DNA from 3 places in the Arthrobacter sp. B3I4 genome. Region 2 is predicted to be linked to each of the others. Evidence: predicted binding sites of a transcription regulator. Region 2 holds the regulator's gene; each other region holds the start of a gene.
What was found. Region 2 encodes HrcA, which represses chaperone genes, less so after heat shock. Its sites were predicted from a motif close to TTNGCACTCGNNNNNNNCGAGTGCNAA; they were not measured.
Positions count from the first base shown of each region.

Region 1 (5,824 bases), 840 kb from region 2:
GAGGGTCTCGGTGGTGAGGACCAGCGCGGCGATCGAGGCAGCGTTGCGGAGGGCAGCGCGGGTGACCTTGACGGGGTCGATGACGCCGGCGGTGATCAGGTCCTCATAATCGCCGGTCTTGGCGTTGAAGCCCTGGTTGACTTCGGCTTCAGCAACCTTGGCGACGACGACGTAGCCGTCGAAACCCGCGTTCTGGGCGATCCAGCGCAGCGGCTGGGTCAGCGCCCGGCGCACAATGCCCACGGCGGCTGCCGCGTCGCCGTCGAGCGCCTGGACGGCGGGATCCTCGTCGAGCGCCTTGAGGGCGTGGATGAGGGCGGAGCCGCCGCCGGCCACGATGCCCTCTTCAAGGGCAGCGCGGGTGGAGGACACGGCGTCCTCGATGCGGTGCTTCTTTTCCTTCAGCTCCACTTCGGTGGCAGCTCCGACCTTGATCACGCCGATGCCGCCGGCGAGCTTGGCAAGCCGCTCCTGCAGCTTTTCCTTGTCCCAGTCGGAGTCGGTGCGGGTCAGCTCGGCGCGCAGCTGCGCGACCCGGGCTGCTACGTCCTCTGCCGAACCGGCGCCGTCGACGATGGTGGTGTTGTCCTTCGTGACGGTGATGCGGCGGGCGGTGCCCAGCACCTCAAGGCCCACGGTGTCCAGGCTGAGGCCCAGTTCCGGCGAGACGACCTGTGCACCGGTGAGGGTCGCGATGTCCTGCAGCATGGCCTTGCGGCGGTCGCCGAAGCCCGGGGCCTTGACGGCGACGACGTTCAGGGTGCCGCGGATGCGGTTGACGATCAGCGTGGAGAGGGCTTCGCCGTCGACGTCCTCGGCGATGATGAAGAGCGGCTTGGAGCTCTGCAGCGCCTTTTCCAGCAGCGGCAGGAATTCCTGGACCGAGGAGATCTTGCCCTGGTTGATCAGGATCAGGGCGTCTTCGAGCACTGCCTCCTGGCGTTCGGCGTCAGTGACGAAGTACGGGGAGAGGTAGCCCTTGTCGAACTGCATGCCCTCGGTGAGGACCAGTTCGGTCTGCGTCGTGGAGGATTCCTCGATGGTGATCACACCATCCTTGCCGACCTTGCCGAAGGCCTCGGCCAGCAGCTCGCCGACCTCTTCGCTCTGCGCGGAGATGGCGGCGACGTTGGCCACCTGGGTTCCCTCGACCGGGCGGGCGTTTTCCAGCAGGCGGGCGGCAACGGCCTCGACCGAAACCTCGATGCCGCGCTTGATCTGGCCCGGGGCGGCACCGGCAGCAACGTTGCGCAGGCCTTCCTTGACCAGAGCCTGAGCCAGTACGGTGGCGGTGGTAGTGCCGTCGCCGGCGACGTCGTTGGTCTTGGTGGCGACCTCCTTGGCGAGCTGGGCGCCGAGGTTTTCGTACGGGTCGTCCAGTTCGACTTCGCGGGCGATGGTGACACCGTCGTTGGTGATCGTGGGGGCGCCCCACTTCTTGTCCAGCACGACGTTGCGGCCGCGCGGGCCGAGCGTCACCTTGACCGTGTTGGCGAGCTTATCGATGCCGGCTTCGAGCGACCGGCGGGCAGCGTCGTTAAACGCGAGCTGCTTTGCCATGGTTTTGTCCTTTCAAGACAGAACCCCGCGCAGCCGTCCGTTCAGAGCGAAGGAGCGGCGCGCGGGGTCCAAGGGAGTTACTTTACGACGATCGCCAGAACGTCGCGGGCGGACAGTACGAGGTACTCGACACCGCCGGTCTTAACTTCGGTTCCGCCGTACTTGGAGTAGATGACAACGTCGCCCTCAGCGACGTCGACGGGAACGCGGTTGCCGTTGTCGTCAAAGCGGCCGGGGCCTACAGCAACAACTTCGCCTTCCTGCGGCTTCTCCTGGGCGGAGTCCGGGATGACCAGGCCGGAAGCCGTGGTCTGCTCGGCTTCGAGCGGGCGGACAACAATACGATCCTCAAGAGGCTTAATAGAGACCGACAAGGACCTCTCCTTTTCGTCAGCAAATTCGTGGACTTTAAAGCTGTGGTGCCAAGGCGTACAGACCGTCGTCGCGGTGCCGGCCGCAGCCTGGCTGTGAAGCTTCAGGTGTTAGCACCCGCCTAGGGAGAGTGCCAATGACGACTCTATGTAAGGAGTTAGCACTCGGTCAAGGTGAGTGCCAGAAGTTCGCCCCGGGCGGAGGCCGCCGCGCGCGCTCCGGGCCGCTACCGACCGGCGAGGTCTTCGTAATCCCAGTCCTGGCCGTCGTCGTCTTCGTCGATGCGCGGGGAACTGTTCCGGTTGCGGTACAGCAGCAGCCCGCCGGCAAGGGCCGCCACGGCCCCGAGGACCAGGAAAACGATGCCGCCCGCCCGGGCGGCGGCATAGGTCCCGCGGATGGCCCGCGCTTCATCGGTGCTGTCCTGGACGTTCTTGCCGCCCACGGAATACACGGTCGCGTTGAAAGAGTCGAGGAAAAAGATAATGACGAGCAGGGCGATACAGACGACGGCGACAACACTGCCGGCGACGAGCGCGGGCCGGGCGTAACGGGACAGTTGGCGGCGGCCCCGGCTTTCCCCGCCCCCGGACTCCGGGTTTCCTGGCGTGCCGACGTCGTGCGTGTTCCTGTCATCCATGCCGTCCAGCCTAGTGCGCGTGCCGGCCGCTGCCCGCCTGAACTACGCTGGATTGCATGGCTGAGACTACGCAGGACCAGATCGCGCCGCTGCTCAATCCGGAGGGCTGGGAACTGCTGGCATCGCTGGGTCCGTACCGCGAAGAGGAAGCCTTCCGGCTGAACGCCTCGCTGCGGAAGGCGGGCCACTCCCCCGAGCTGGTCTCGGCCGCCCTGACCCAGTCGAGATTGCGGACCAAGGCGGAAGCCAAGTTCGGCGAATTTGCCCGGCAGATGATCTTCACCCGCGCCGGGCTGGAGCAGGCCACCCGGCTCACCGTCGCGGCCAGGCACGCCCAGCGGTTCGCCGCCGCCGGGATCACCCACGTGGCGGACCTGGGCTGCGGCCTGGGCGCCGACGCGATGGCGCTGGCTTCCCTTGACCTCAAAGTCACCGCCGTGGAGCTGGACGAAACCACCGCCGCGTGCGCCACCATGAACCTGATCCCGTTCCGCAACGCCACTGTGGTCCATGCCGACGCCGCCGCCGTGCCCCTCGACGGCATCGACGGCGTCTGGCTCGATCCGGCCCGCCGGACCACCTCGAGCTCCGGCACCAAGCGGCTTTGGGACCCGGAAGATTTCTCCCCGCCGCTGTCCTTCGTAGAGTCCCTGGCCGCGTCCGGCCGCGCCGTCGGCGTGAAGATGGGTCCCGGCATGCCGCACGCGTCGGTGCCGGCGGACTGCGAGGCGCAGTGGGTCTCCGTGGGCGGGGACGTCACCGAGGTGTCGTTGTGGTTCAATGCGGTGCGCCGTCCCGGAATCCGCCGCGCCGCGCTGGTCCTGGGCCCGCAGGGCGCCGCGGAACTCACCAGTGCGGAGGACTTCGACGCCGGCCCGGCGGCCCCGGTGGGTCCGGTGGAGGGCTACCTGTACGAGCCGGACGGGGCCATTATCCGCGCCGGTCTGGTGGCCGACGTTGCGCTCCAACTGGGCGGGCACCTGCTGGACGAGCACATTGCCTACATCTGCGCGCCGGAGCTGGGCGACACCCCGTTCGCCCGGGCGTACCAAGTGCTGGAGGTGATGCCGTTCAACGTCAAGGCACTCAAGGCCTGGGTCAAGGACAACGGCATCGGCGTCCTGGAGATCAAAAAGCGGGGCGTGTCGGTCACGCCGGAAGAACTGCGCAAACAACTCCTCCCCGGCGGAAAGAACGCCAGGGACACGGGCAAAAAGCCGGCCACCCTGGTCCTCACCAGAATCGGCGAGGAGCGGGTGGCCATCTCAGTGCAACCGGTCTAGGACTGCAGCTCTCCGGCGGCCCCGCCGGTCCGCGGCCGGGTTACTGCGCGCGCATGAACTCCTCGGCGGCCCGAACCTGTTCGTCGCTGGGCCGGATGCCGGTATAGAGCACGAACTGCTCAAGGGCCTGGATGGTGGCGACCTCGGCGCCGGTGATCACCGGCTTGCCGGCCGCCCGGGCGGCCTTGATCAGTGGCGTCTCGGCGGGCAGCGCCACAACGTCGAAGACGGCCTTCGCCGCGTCCACCGCTTCCTGCGGGAAAGCCAACACGTCGGCCTCGGGCCCGCCCGCCATCCCGATCGGCGTCACGTTGATGAGCAGGTCCGCCGCACCCTCACTCGAGGCCGGGACCGCCGCGCGCCACGCGAACCCGTAAAGCTCAGCGAGCGCACGGCCGGCCGTCTCGTTCCGGGCGATGATGGTGACGTTCCGGAAACCGGCGTCGCGCAGCGCCGCCGCCGTGGCCTTGGCCATGCCGCCGGCGCCCAGCAGCCACACCGAGTAGTCCGCAGGGATCCTGTTGCGCTGCAGCAACTGCTCGATCGCCGTGTAGTCGGTGTTGTAGGCCGTCAGGGTGCCGCCGTCGTTGACGATGGTGTTGACCGAATCGATGGCTTTTGCCGACGGGTCCATCACATCCACGAGGGCGATGACGTCCTCTTTGTAAGGCATTGACACCGCGCACCCGCGCAGTCCCAGCCCCCGAACCCCGGCGATTGCCTGCGCCAGGTCCGCGGGCGCGAAGGCTTTGTAGATCCAGTTCAGGCCCAGCTGCTCATAGAGATGGTTATGGAACCGCGTCCCGTTGTTGCTCGGCCGGGCCGAGAGCGAGATGCAGAGCGTCATGTCTTTATTCAGGATGGGCACAGCACCATTAAACGCCACCGGGCCCCCTTCAGGGGCAGCCCGTCCCTGGAGCCTGCGTCCCGACGGCGACCGGCAGTTTCCCGGGTGCAGCGGCTGCGCCGGCCAATACGCCGAGTAAGGCGTCGAAGGCCTCCTGGCTCCGGCCGTACAGGGCGATTTTCGCCGGGGCGACGGACTTCTCCAGCGGCCACGGCGCATCGAGCGACACCGCCACGTCGGCGGTGGCGGGGGATCCGCCGTATCCGATGAGCGTGACGAGCGGACCGGCGCCGATGCCGATGCCGGCGCGCCTGGCCGCGGCTGCGAACCGGGCCCGGTCCTGTTCTGAGCCGCCACTGACCCGGACGCTGGCCGGGATGATCGGACGGTTGCAGGGCCCCGCCAGGACGGTGATGGCCTGCTGCGAGACCTGCTCCGACAGGGCCGAGCCGCTGCCGGGGGCCCTGGCCGGTGCCGGCTGGCTGCGGCCCCGCCAGAGCTGCATCGTTGCCACCCGCTGCGCCGCCTCGTTGAGGCGTGCTGCCGGCAGGGTGCCGGTCCGGACCGCGTTCACGATGGCGGCATGGGCGGCGTCGACAGACGCCGGCATGAGCACCAGGTCGGCGCCCGCGGCCAGCGCCAGCGGGGCGGCGGCGTCGTTGGGGTACTGCTGCACGATGGCGCCCATGTTCAGGGCATCGGTCACGGCGACACCTTTGAAGCCCATCCGGCGCAGCTCTGCGTAGGACGCCGGCGAGACGGAGGCGGGCACGCCGGGTTGCAGTGCCTTGACGGCGATATGTCCCGTCATGACCATCGGCAGCCCCGCGTCGATGGCCGCCTGGAACGGTTTTAAGTCCTTGGCGCGCAGTTGTTCCAGGCTCGCCCCCTGAACCGGCAGCCCCTCGTGCGAATTCACTGTTACCGAGCCGTGGCCCGGGAAGTGCTTCGCGGCGGGAACGACCCCGGCGTTAAGCATGCCCTTGGCGAAGGCGGTGCCGACAGCGGCGGCGGTGTCCGCGCTGCCGGAGATGGACCTGGCGCCGATCGTGGGATCGGCGGGACCCATGGTCACATCCGCCGTCGGGCCGAAATCGACGTTGAAGCCGACGCCGGCCAGTT
Region 1 covers NZ_JAUSYK010000001.1:1,632,619-1,638,442, reverse strand. The annotation lists gene groL (chaperonin GroEL) at 1-1,560, opposite strand, end outside; gene groES (co-chaperone GroES) at 1,638-1,934, opposite strand; gene QFZ61_RS07750 (hypothetical protein) at 2,159-2,572, opposite strand; gene QFZ61_RS07745 (class I SAM-dependent methyltransferase) at 2,629-3,855, shown strand; gene QFZ61_RS07740 (shikimate 5-dehydrogenase) at 3,896-4,723, opposite strand; gene QFZ61_RS07735 (glycoside hydrolase family 3 protein) at 4,752-5,824, opposite strand, start outside.
Region 1: groES (co-chaperone GroES) is a predicted target of HrcA. The motif match lies at 2,090-2,116, and genes of this name have one in related genera.

Region 2 (5,824 bases):
GACCCACACGCCCAGCCGGGTGCCCTTGGTGGTCGAATGGGCCCGGGAGGTCGGGCTGGCCGTCAGCCTCGACCTGATCTACGGCACGCCCGGCGAGTCCCTGGCGGACTGGCGCCACTCGCTGGAGACGGCCCTGTCCTACCGCCCGGACCACATCAGCGCCTACGCCCTGATCGTCGAGGAGGGCACCAAGCTCGCCGCGCAGATCCGCCGCGGCGAGGTCCCGGGGATCGACGACGACGACCACGCGGCCAAGTACGAATTGGCCGACGAACTCATCTCCGCCGCCGGACTGGGCTGGTACGAGGTCAGCAACTGGGCCCGCACCCCGGCGCAGGCCTGCCGGCACAATCTTGCCTATTGGCGGGGTGACGACTGGTGGGGCGTCGGCCCCGGCGCGCACTCACACATGGGCGGGGTGCGGTGGTGGAACGTCAAGCATCCCACCGCCTACGCCAGCCGGCTGCAGGCGGGCGTGTCACCCGCCGCAGGCCGGGAAACGCTCGACGCCGGGACCCGGAACATGGAGCGCATCATGCTGGAGGCACGGCTGGTCACGGGACTGGACATCCCGGCCCTCGGCGGGCTGGGGGATGCCGGACGGCACGCCGTCGCCGGTCTGATTGCCGATGGCCTGGTGGATCCGGGCGAAGCGTTCAAGGGCCGGCTCGTGCTCACCCTCAAGGGCAGGCTGCTCGCCGACGCCGTGGTCCGCCGGATCCTGCCGGACTAGGTCCGTTCGGGCGGGCCGGACGTGCCCGTTCGGGCGGGCCGGAAGTGTCCGTTCGCGCGGGCCGGAAGTGTCCGCTCGCGCTACTTGATCCAGCGCAGGTTGAACTCGTAGCGGTGCGGCTGGCCGCGGTTGACGTGGATGCCGGCCGCCACGGAAAAGCATGCCAGGGCTATCCAGATGATGGTGGCGAGCACGGCGAAGAGGTTGCCCACCACCGGAACGAACACCAGCAGGTTGGCGACCACCGCGGCGATCGTGGGCGGCAGCGTGAAGTTCAGGGCTTCCTTCGACTCCTGGGCTGTGAACGGGCCGCGGTCCTTGAAGATCAAGTAGATCAGCAGCGCTGGGACGCAGCCGAGGATGCCGCCAAAGTGCGCCAGGGTAGCCCACTGGCGGTCTTCGCTGGCGGTCAGCGGCAGTGCATTCGCGGGGACGCCATGGTACGGCGACTGGCCGTGGCCGGCCTGGTGGTCCGTGTGTTCGCGAGCGTCTTCTGCCACGTGTCGTCCTTTGGATTGCGGTGATGCGTTGGTACCCGTACGAGCCGCGGCCGCGACATAGTGCAGCGGCCGCCGCTCCAAGAATACTTGGTCAGGCGGCGGATTGGAGCACGGGGCGCCGGTTAGGGCGCCGTCAGGAAGTCGATGACCTCTTCCACCCGGCCCAGCAGGGACGGTTCGAGGTCCGCGTAGCTGCGGACTGCGCCGAGCAGCTTCTGCCAGCCCAGACCGATGTCTTCCTTGGTGCTGTGCGGCCAGCCAAAGGCGGTAAGGATGCCGGTCTTCCAGTCCACCCCGCGCGGAATCACGGGCCACCCTTCGATGCCCAGCACTGCCGGCCGGATGGCCTGCCAGACATCCACGTACGGATGCCCGACGATCAGCACGTTGCCCCTGGCGCCGGGTGAGGCCATGACGGCGTCGGCGATCCGGGACTCCTTGGAGTCCGGCACGAGGTGGTCCACCAGCACGCCCAGCCGGCGGCCCGGACCGGGTCCGAACTCCTTCACCGCCGCGGCAAGGTCGTCAATGCCGTGCAGCGGCTCGACGACGATTCCCTCCACCCGGAGGTCGTCGCCCCAGACCTTTTCGACGAGTTCGGCGTCATGCTTGCCTTCCACCCAGATCCGGCTCGCCTTGGCAACCTGGGCTCGCTGCCCCGCAACGCGGACGGAGCCGGAGGCGGTGCGCGCACCGGCGGATCCGGCGGGAGCGCGCGGGGCGGGCGGCATCAGCCGGATCGGACGGCCTTCCAGCAGGAAACCGAAACCCAGCCGGAAGGACCGGGACTTGCCGCGCCGGTCCTCGAGCGCCACGAGATGCATGCCGCCGGACTTCTCCACCCGTGTCACCGCGCCGACCCAGCCGGACTGCACATCCTCCAGCACCATCCCGCGTTCCACCGGGATCTCGGGCAGCTGGGCCTTGGCGGGGGCGGAGAGCTCCTGCGGGCCCCAATTCTGGTACGACATCGGCTACACACTGCTTTGCACTGGGAAATTTTTGAAAGAACCGAACACTGCTGGACCGCGCGTGTGCCCGGAAACACTCATCCCGGCGGTCACGCCAGCAGCGAATCCAATGCTAACAACGGCGCGACTCATATTAGACTTGTTAGCACTGAGGCATGCCGAGTGCTAACAGCCGGGTACTTTTGCGCCCGGCCGAAAGCCCGGTGGACCGGTTACGGCTCGATTGGAGGTGCGGCGTGAGCGAACCACGCAAACTCGAAGTGCTGCGCGCCATCGTGGAAGACTACGTGCACTCCCGGGAACCCGTGGGCTCCAAGGCCCTGGTGGAGCGGCACCACCTTGGCGTTTCCAGCGCCACGATCCGCAATGATATGGCCGCCCTGGAAGACGAGGGCCTGATTACGGCGCCGCACACCAGCGCCGGCCGGATTCCGACCGACAAGGGCTACCGCCTCTTCGTGGACCAGATTTCGGCCGTCAAGCCGCTCTCCCCGGCCGAGCGCCGGGCGATCCAGGCGCTGCTGGAGGGGTCCGATGACCTCGACGACGCGCTGGACCGGACGGTACGGCTGCTCTCGCAACTGACCAACCAGGTCGCCGTGGTGCAGTACCCGCTGCTGAGCCGGGCCCGGGTCCGGCACATCGAGTTCGTGCTGCTGGCCCCCCGCAAGGTGCTCACCGTGCTGATTGCAGACACCGGCAAGGTGGAGCAGCGGGTGATCGACGTCGGCCAGGACTTCGGCGACGACGCTCTCGCGGAGCTTCGGACCCTGTTCCTGGCCAGGCTTTCGGGTACCCCGCTGAACCTGCTGCCGCAGTCGTTGCAGGGCGTGGTGGACAGCTGCCCGGCGGCGCGCCGCGGCGCCGCCCAGGCGCTGGCGCGGGGACTGGAGTCCCTTGCCGCCAGCAGCCGGGAAGAGCGGATGGTCATGGCCGGGACCGCGAACCTCGCTCGTTCCAACGTGGACTTCCCGCTCAGCATCGGCCCGGTGCTGGAGGCTCTCGAAGAGCAGGTGGTGATGCTCCGCCTGCTCAGCGACATGGCGGAGGACCCCCGCGGGGTGACCGTGAGCATCGGCCGGGAAAACCCCTACGACGGGCTATCCGAAGCGTCCGTCGTGGCCACCGGTTACGGCCCGGACGCTACCGCCAAGGTGGGGGTGCTCGGGCCGACCCGGATGGACTATCCCACCACCATGGCGGCCGTCCGCGCGGTGGCCCGTTACCTCTCGAGGATTCTCGGCCCCTAAGGGCACGAATCCGGCGACAGCCGTTTTACCGACACAGGTTTGCCCGTCACAGGCAGTACAACCAGGAAGAGATACACACTTTGAGCAGCCACTATGACGTTCTTGGAGTTTCCCGCGAAGCGACCGGGGAAGAAATCAAGAAGGCTTACCGCAAACTGGCGCGGACCCTGCACCCGGACGTCAACCCGGGTCCCGATGCGTCCGAGCGCTTCAAGGCCGTCACGCACGCCTACGAGGTGCTGTCCGACCCGCAGAAGCGCAGGGTCTACGACACCACCGGCAACGAGAACGGCAACGACAACGGCTTCGGCGGCGGATACGCCGGCCAGGGCTTCGCCTTCCAGGACATCTTTGAAACGTTCTTCGGCGGTGCCGGGGGCCAGGGCGGACCCGCGTCCCGGGTCCGGCGCGGCCAGGACGCGCTGATCAGTGTCCGGATCGAACTGCGCGACGCCGTCTTCGGCGTGAACAAGAAGCTCGAAGTGGACACCGCTGTCACCTGCCCCACCTGTGAGGGCTCCTGCTGCCGCGAGGGCAGCCACCCCGAGCGCTGCGATATCTGCGGCGGCAGCGGCCAGGTCCAGCGCGCGGTGCGCTCCATCCTCGGCCAGGTTATGACCAGCGCGCCCTGCGGCAGCTGCGAGGGATTCGGCACCGTGATCAAGGATCCGTGCAACGAGTGCGCCGGGCAGGGCCGGATCCGCAGCCGCCGTTCGCTCACCGTGAAGGTCCCCGCCGGCGTCGCCACCGGCACCCGGATCCAGCTCTCCGGCCAGGGCGAGGCCGGCCCCGCCGGCGGCCCCTCCGGTGACCTCTACGTGGAAATCCGGGTCAACAACGACCCGACCTACGTCCGCGAGGGCGACGACCTGCACGCGAGCCTCAACATCCCCATGACCGCAGCGGCGCTGGGCACCGAACTGACCCTGGACACCTTCGACGGCGAGCAGGAAATCGGTGTCAAAGCCGGTACCCAGTCCGGTGAAATCATCACGTTGCGCGGCCTAGGCGTGACGCACCTGCGCGGCTACGGCCGCGGCGACCTCAAGGTCCATCTGCAGGTGGACACCCCCGCCAAGCTCGACTCGGCGCAGGAGGATCTGTTGCGGCAGCTCGCCAAACTCCGCGGCGAGCAGTTCACCGAGGGCAAGCTGGCCGCCAGCGGCGGTGTCTTCGCCAAGCTCCGGGACCGTCTCGGTAACCTGTAGCGGTGAGCAACCCGGTCTTCTTCACCGCCGCGGGATCCCTGGATGAGCAGGTCCCCGGTTCCAGCTTCGTGCTCGACGGCGCCGAGGCCCGCCACGCTGTCACGGTCAAGCGCCTGGCCGTGGGGGAGCCGGTCGACATCGCCGACGGCGCTGGCCGGCGGATCACCGGAACCGTCACCGCCGTCGCGCCCGCGGAACTGACAGTGGAGTGCGCCGAAGTAAGCACGGAGGCCCGGCCCGAGATCCGGCTGGTCCTCGTGCAGGCCCTGGCCAAGGGCGACCGCGATGAACTGGCCGCCGAAACCGCCACCGAACTGGGGATTGATGCCGTCGTGCCGTGGCAGGCGGAACGCTCGATCGTCCGGTGGAAGCCGGAGCGCGCGGCCAAGGCGCACGCCAAGTGGCAGTCCGTGGTGACTGCAGCCGCGAAACAGGCGCGGCGCGCGTGGATCCCCGAGGTCCGGGCCGCCGTCGACGGCGGGTCCCTCCGGGCGGCCGTGGCGGCCGCGGACCTGGCGGTGATCCTGCACGAGGACGCGGTGCGGCCGTTGCGGCAGGTGCTGGAAGCCTGGCAGCGGGACGCCGGCGGCGGGGGGCCCCGTGAAGTGCTCCTGATTGTTGGACCGGAAGGCGGAATCAGCCCCCGCGAGGTCACCCGGCTGTGCGACGCCGGCGCGGTCACCGCTCTGCTGGGCCACCATGTGCTCCGGTCATCGACGGCGGGGCCCGCTGCCACCGTCCTGGCCAGCGATATTCTGGGCCGCTGGTAGGCCCGCTTCAGTCGATGTTCGTCGCGGCCGCGGGCCGTGGCTCGGTGTTGACGGTGCCTACTTGACCGTGAACCCGCGGGTGTCGACGTACAGGTCCTGCACTTTGCCTTCGGGGTCCAGCTGGGAAACCCGCACTTCGTAATTGCCGCGGCCGAGGTTCAGCGAGAAGTTGAACAGGCCGGGCTGGGCAGCGTCGGCACCAGCAGTGACGTTGCCGGTCAGGTAGGGCGTCCGGGCGGCACCGTCCGCGCGAAGGATCTCCCAGCGCAGTTTCCCGCCCGGGACCGTGCTGCGGCCCGAGATCTTGACCGTTCCCTCGGTCAGGCCGGTGCCCTCCTGCGGATCGATGATCCACACGGGCGCCACCATCCCGGCGCTGCGCGAGGTCGGGG
Region 2 covers NZ_JAUSYK010000001.1:2,475,066-2,480,889, forward strand. The annotation lists gene hemW (radical SAM family heme chaperone HemW) at 1-733, shown strand, start outside; gene QFZ61_RS11815 (DUF4870 domain-containing protein) at 814-1,233, opposite strand; gene QFZ61_RS11820 (DUF3097 domain-containing protein) at 1,356-2,204, opposite strand; gene hrcA (heat-inducible transcriptional repressor HrcA) at 2,441-3,454, shown strand; gene dnaJ (molecular chaperone DnaJ) at 3,535-4,662, shown strand; gene QFZ61_RS11835 (16S rRNA (uracil(1498)-N(3))-methyltransferase) at 4,665-5,432, shown strand; gene QFZ61_RS11840 (GerMN domain-containing protein) at 5,490-5,824, opposite strand, start outside.

Region 3 (5,824 bases), 820 kb from region 2:
CCCTCATCGCGGAACCCGAGCTTTTCCACCACCCGCAGGCTGGGGCGGTTCTCCGGCCGGATATTGATTTCCATCCGGTGCAGGCCCAGGGTGCGGAAGCAATGGTCCGTTGCCATGGCGACTGCAGTCGGTGCAATGCCGTGGCCCGCGCGGTCCTGATCGACCCAGTACCCGAGCGTGGCCATCATCGCCGAACCCCAGACAATCGATGAGACCGTCAACTGCCCGACGATCACGGGCTCCCTGAAGCCGGGGGTCCAGGCGGCAATAACAAAGGGCAACGCGGTGGCTTGGGCGGCCTGCGCCTTAAGCGAGCGGACCATCTGCCGGTAGTCCGGCAAGCCGCCGCCCGGGACCGGGTTGGACGCTTCCCAGGGGGCCAGCCACTTCTCGTTCCGGGCCCGGAGCTCGCTCCACTCCTTGCGGTCCCGGTAGCGGATCGGCCGCAGGACGAGCTCGCCGCACTCCAGGGTCACCGGCCAGGTGAAGCTGCCCCCCACGGGACTATTTCGTCAGGCTGGAAGCGAAGCCGGGCAGCCAGTCACGCAGGCCGGGGCCAAGGTCCTCGCTGTCGATGGCCAGCTGGACGCAGGCCTTCAGGTAGCTGAGCTTGTCTCCGGTGTCGTAGCGGCGGCCGCGGAAAACCACACCGTACACGCCGTAACCTTCGCCGTCTCCGGCGGACAGTTCTTGCAGGGCGTCGGTGAGCTGGATTTCGCCACCGCGGCCGGGCTCGGTGCGCTCGAGAACTTCGAAGACGGCCGGGTGGAGGACGTAACGGCCGATGATCGCCAGGTTCGAGGGGGCTTCCTCGGCAGAGGGCTTCTCTACGAGTTTGTTGATCCGAACGTAGTCCTCGCCCTCAACCGCCTCGACGTCGGCGCAGCCGTACGCGCTGATCTGCGAGGGGTCGACCTCGATCAAGGCCACGACGGATCCCCCGGTCTTTGCCTGAACCTCAATCATGGTGCTGAGCAGTTCGTCACGGGCATCGATGAGGTCATCGCCCAGCAGCACGGCGAACGGTTCGTAGCCCACGTGTTGTTTGGCGCGCAGCACGGCGTGGCCCAGGCCCATCGGGTCGCCTTGGCGGACGTAGTGAATGTCGCCAAGGTTGCTGGCGGCCTGGATGGACTCGAGCTTGGCGGTGTCCCCCTTGGCCTCCAGCGCCGCCTCGAGCGTCGGAACCCGGTCGAAGTGATCCTCAAGGGCGCGCTTATTGCGGCCCGTGATCATCAGGACGTCGTTGAGGCCGACGTTCACGGCTTCCTCAACCACATACTGGATGGCCGGCTTGTCCACGACAGGCAGCATCTCCTTCGGCATCGCCTTGGTGGCGGGAAGGAAGCGGGTGCCGAGGCCCGCAGCGGGGATGACGGCCTTGCGAACGGAGGCGTTGGGTGTAATCACTGGACTAATCTAACCGAGGGGGCAAAACTTCAGGTAATTGCCGCCCGCCGGTATGGCGGCCGATCCGCGGGCAGCTTGCCGGTCCGCGGGCAGCTTGCCTCCCGAGCCGAAAGGACTTGCAGTGAGCCTCAAGGACGACATCCGGTCCCGGCACCGGGAGCGCCGGTCCGCCCTCACACAGGCCGACCTGGATGCCGCCGGCGCGGCGCTGGCCGGCCACGGCGCGGCCTGGGCGTCCGCTGCCGCCGGCGGCGGGCCCGGTACCTTCGCCGCCTACCTCGGCGTCGGCGTCGAGCCCCCCACGCTGCCGCTGCTGGTGGCGCTGCACCACGCCGGCCACCGGGTGCTGCTGCCGGTCTGCGAACCGGGGCTGACGCTGAGTTGGGTCTACTGGACGCCTGCCTCGGGCTTTGTCCGCAGCCGCTACGCGCCGATCCAGGAGCCGGAAGGTGAACGGCTCGACAGCTCCGTCATGCTCGGCGCGGCCGGAGTGTTCCTACCCGCTACGGCACTGGACCGTTCGGGCAACAGGATCGGCCAGGGGGGCGGCTATTACGACAAGTTCCTTGCGGCCCTCGCCGGTTTGCCCTGGGTCCGGGCCGTTGAGGAGGCTGGCCCGCTGCCGACAGCGGCCATTGTCTATGACACCGAGATCCTGCCGGCAGGCAGCATTCCCGCCGAATCCTTTGACCGCAAGGTGGCCGCCGCCCTCACGCCCGGCGGTCTTGTGCCGCTCCCCTGACTTTCCCAGCTGCAACACGCGAGTGCTAGAATTAGCACTCAGGCCCTGCGACTGCTAACGCCGGTTGTTCTCGGCGGACGGATAGCGTTCACCTTTACCGGGGAACGGCGAACTGCCCACAGCAGCACGGGACCTGCTCGTTTGTCCTAGAGGAGGAACCTAGTGCCCACGTACGCATACGCCTGCAAGGACTGCAGCCACGCCTTCGAGATCGTGCAGTCGTTCAGCGACAGCTCCCTGACGTCCTGCCCGGAATGCCACGGAACTCTGCGCAAGAAGTTCAACAGCGTCGGCGTCGTCTTCAAGGGCTCGGGCTTCTACCGGACAGACTCCCGGGACTCCAAGGGCAGCGCCGTGACCCCCTCGCCCGCGCCGGCGGCACCTGCTGCCCCGACGCCGGCTCCCTCCGCCGCCGCCAACTAGGGCAGGTCCTTCTTCGGCGCCCCACTCCGGGCACCGGATTGTCCACATAGCCAATCCGCACGACTGACCTGGCCGGGCAGCTTCCGTAGCGTGGTTCCATGCCCCGCCGCAGGATCCGCCCACCCTTTTCGGCCCCGGCTTCCGCCAAGGAGTCGCCGTCCTTCCGGCAGCGCCGCTCCGGCCGCTCGCGGTTGTCCCGGCCGCCGCGCAGCGCTGGACGGCCCGGAGCTTTCCCTCCGCTCCCGCGCAGGCCGCGCCTCCGCCGCTGGCTCAGACGGAACCGCAGGCTTGCCGTCAGCCTCCTGCTGTGCCTCGCCGCAGGCATGGCAGTCCAGCAACTGACGCCGCAGCCGGACCCCACGGTGTCGGCCTGGGCAGCGGCCCGGGATCTGCCCGCCGGTAAGACGCTAGCGGCCGGCGATTTTGCCGCGGTCCGGGTCCCGCCCGCGGTTCTTCCCGGCGGTTCCCTCGAGCAGACGGCCCTGGCGGGGAAACAGCTCGCGGTCGCCCTGCGGCAGGGCCAGCTTCTCTCGGACTCCCTGCTCGTCGGACCCGGGCTGCTGGCCGGGAGCCCGTCCGGGGCGGGCGCCGTACCGCTGCGGATGGCGGACCCGGCGTCCGTCCAGCTCGTGTCGCCGGGACAACTGGTTAACGTGGTGATGACCAGCGGCAACGGCTATGAGCAGGCAGCGTCCTCTCAGGTGCTCGCGTCCGCAGTTCCAGTGCTCTGGACCTCCGCACAGGGAGGAAGGGCCGGTCAGTGGCTCGACGCCGGAGACGCTGACGGGCTGATGGTGGTGGCAGCGGACCCGGACCAGGCGCGGAGACTCGCCGGAGCATCCACCCAGGGCAAACTGTTTTTTGTGCTGGTGGGTCCGGGAGTTGGTTAGCCGGGTGCAGGCGACGTTTCCGTGCGGCTACACGGCCTTAGCCCCAGTGCGGGGGTTTCTGCTCCTGCAGCCAGGCGTCGTGGTCGTAGCTGCCGGGCTGGTCGCCCCAGCGGCGCGGATCGTCCTCCGCCGCTTTGTTGGGCAGCACTCCCTCAGGCGCTGCGGCGCGCACCGGCTCTTGGCCCTGCTTGTCCGGGTTGCGGGTCTGCTCATCGCGGTCAGCGTTCACGCTGCCGGCCTCCTCGTCGCTCATAGCCTCTTCGGGTGGGGCGGGAGCGTCCGGGGCTCCCCCGCGCCGCGAAACGCCGGGCTTTCCGCCCAGGTCCCGGGCGTCTTCCCCGCTCAGGTTCTCGATGTCGTCCGAGAAGCCGGGCGAGGTGCGCAGCCGGCTCGCGGGCACAGGCTTCTCCAAACCGAGGTAGCTGCCGATCCGGTCGGCACAGGCCGAGGGATCGGTAAACACCTCTATGGTCCACAGTGGCATGTACCGCCAGCCCAGCCGCTCCAGCAGCTGCGGGCGGAGACGGCTGCGCTCCCGCACCGTCATCCGACGGTACCGCTCGGTGCCGTCGGACTCAATGGCCACCGGGCTGGGGATCTCGGCATCGTCCTGGCCGATGGTGTGCATCGGGTCCGCCGCGGCCACCATGTCCAGGACGCCGTCGTACTGATGCCAGACCCGCGCCCCGCGGGCGCGCAGCCGGTCCCCGAGGTCGGCCACCAGCGGGTCCGCACCGAGGGACTGCTCGCTCGCTGCGGCGCGGGAGGCCGGGCTGCCGAGGTCGGAGTTGCCCGCGATTTCGCGGTCCAGGAGTTCGTAGAAGTCCACGGCACCGTGGCTAAGCCGGGTCACGTCCAGGTCTTCGGGGCGGAAGCAGCTGAGCACATGCAGCGAACGGCGCGCCCGGGTCATGGCCAGCGCGAACTTGGCGCGCCCGCCGTCGACGGACAGCGGGCCGAGGCTGTGCAGCGCGCGCCCGTGGGGTGTGCGGCCGTACCCGGGCGAGAAGATGATCCGGTCACGGACCAGACCCTGGGCCCGTTCCAGGTCCACGACCCGGAACGACTCGGTGCCGGCCGTGAAGAAACCGCCCAGCAGCGGGTAGTTCGGCAGCTGCAGCCGGATGGCCTCACCGATGCGGGCGGCGTGGCGCAGGCTGCCGGTAACCACCGCCAGGGACGTGCGCGGCCGGAGCCGTGCATGCTCAAAAACCAGTTCCACCACGCGGTTGACTTCGGCAATGACCGATTCGACGCCGTCCTGGTCCGCGCTGGGCAGACCTGTGCCGTCGGGCAGGTATTCCACCGTCAGGGCGCGCTCCAGGCCGGTCGCCGACTGGCCTTCCGGGAGGCGGCGAAGTTCGCCGCCGTAGAAATTCTTGCTCAGTTGACGCACGAGGTCCTCGTCCACGGCGCGGTAGACGGTCCGGAGTTTCCGGACCGGCAGCACGGCGGCCAAGGCCTGGTACGCGCTCTCCACCCGCTGGTGCGAGCTTTCCCCTGCGGCGAGCCGTTCAACGCCCACGGTAAAGCTGCGGGGGCTGGCGATCTTGTCGTCGCCGAACGCAATGACCTGGCCGGAACGGGCCACGGCCGGCAAAACGGCCTGCAGCGAGGTTGCCTCGGCGTCGAGGATAACAACTGCTTCGAAGCGTTGTTCGGCCGGCAACAGGCTGGTCAGCAGGTACGGGCTGACGGACCAGACCGGCACCAGCATCGGGATGAGCTCCGCGGACTGCGCGGTCAGGGCAGCCGGCGTTACCCGCCCGTCCTTGAGCAGGCTGCGCAGCAGCTCCGCCTGCCGGGGGTACTCGCTGAGGGCCGCGCGCCACCGTTCAGCCAGCTTCCAGCGCAGCCGGGCAGCACCGCTGGCGATGTGGGCATTGTCCGCGAGCCGGTACTCTGCCTCGAGCTGGCGGAGCGCGTCCCCGTCGGACATGGCCAGGTAATCGTCGCCGCTGATCATAGCTTCCAGCGCGGACTGCCACCAGGCCAGATCAAGCTCGGCAGCGACGGACTCAGCGGGCACCTCTCGCTCGGCGAGGTCGGTGAGCAGCTCGGCGAGGCCGTGCTCACGCATGTTTTCGATCAACAGCGTCCGCTCGGGCAGGGTCTCGAGCGTGCCGGTGTCCGCGACGAGGCGGTCCAGGCGGTCCACCAGTTCGTCGTACGGGGTGTCGTGCAGTGCACCGCCGTCGCGGGTATGCCGAAGGGCGGCACCCAGCTCGGCAAGTTCGGACCGCAGTTCCCGGTACAGCCCGCTGATCTCGGCCAGGCCTGAGGGCACTGCGGGGTGGCGCTGGCTGGTCGCATAGTCTGCCCAGGTTGCCCGCTGGTCCTGAACCAGAACCAGGGAGCT
Region 3 covers NZ_JAUSYK010000001.1:1,658,950-1,664,773, reverse strand. The annotation lists gene QFZ61_RS07855 (GNAT family N-acetyltransferase) at 1-500, opposite strand, end outside; gene galU (UTP--glucose-1-phosphate uridylyltransferase GalU) at 505-1,410, opposite strand; gene QFZ61_RS07845 (5-formyltetrahydrofolate cyclo-ligase) at 1,532-2,152, shown strand; gene QFZ61_RS07840 (FmdB family zinc ribbon protein) at 2,315-2,575, shown strand; gene QFZ61_RS07835 (RcpC/CpaB family pilus assembly protein) at 2,899-3,465, shown strand; gene QFZ61_RS07830 (AAA family ATPase) at 3,503-5,824, opposite strand, start outside.
Region 3: QFZ61_RS07840 (FmdB family zinc ribbon protein) is a predicted target of HrcA. The motif match lies at 2,184-2,210, and genes of this name have one in related genera.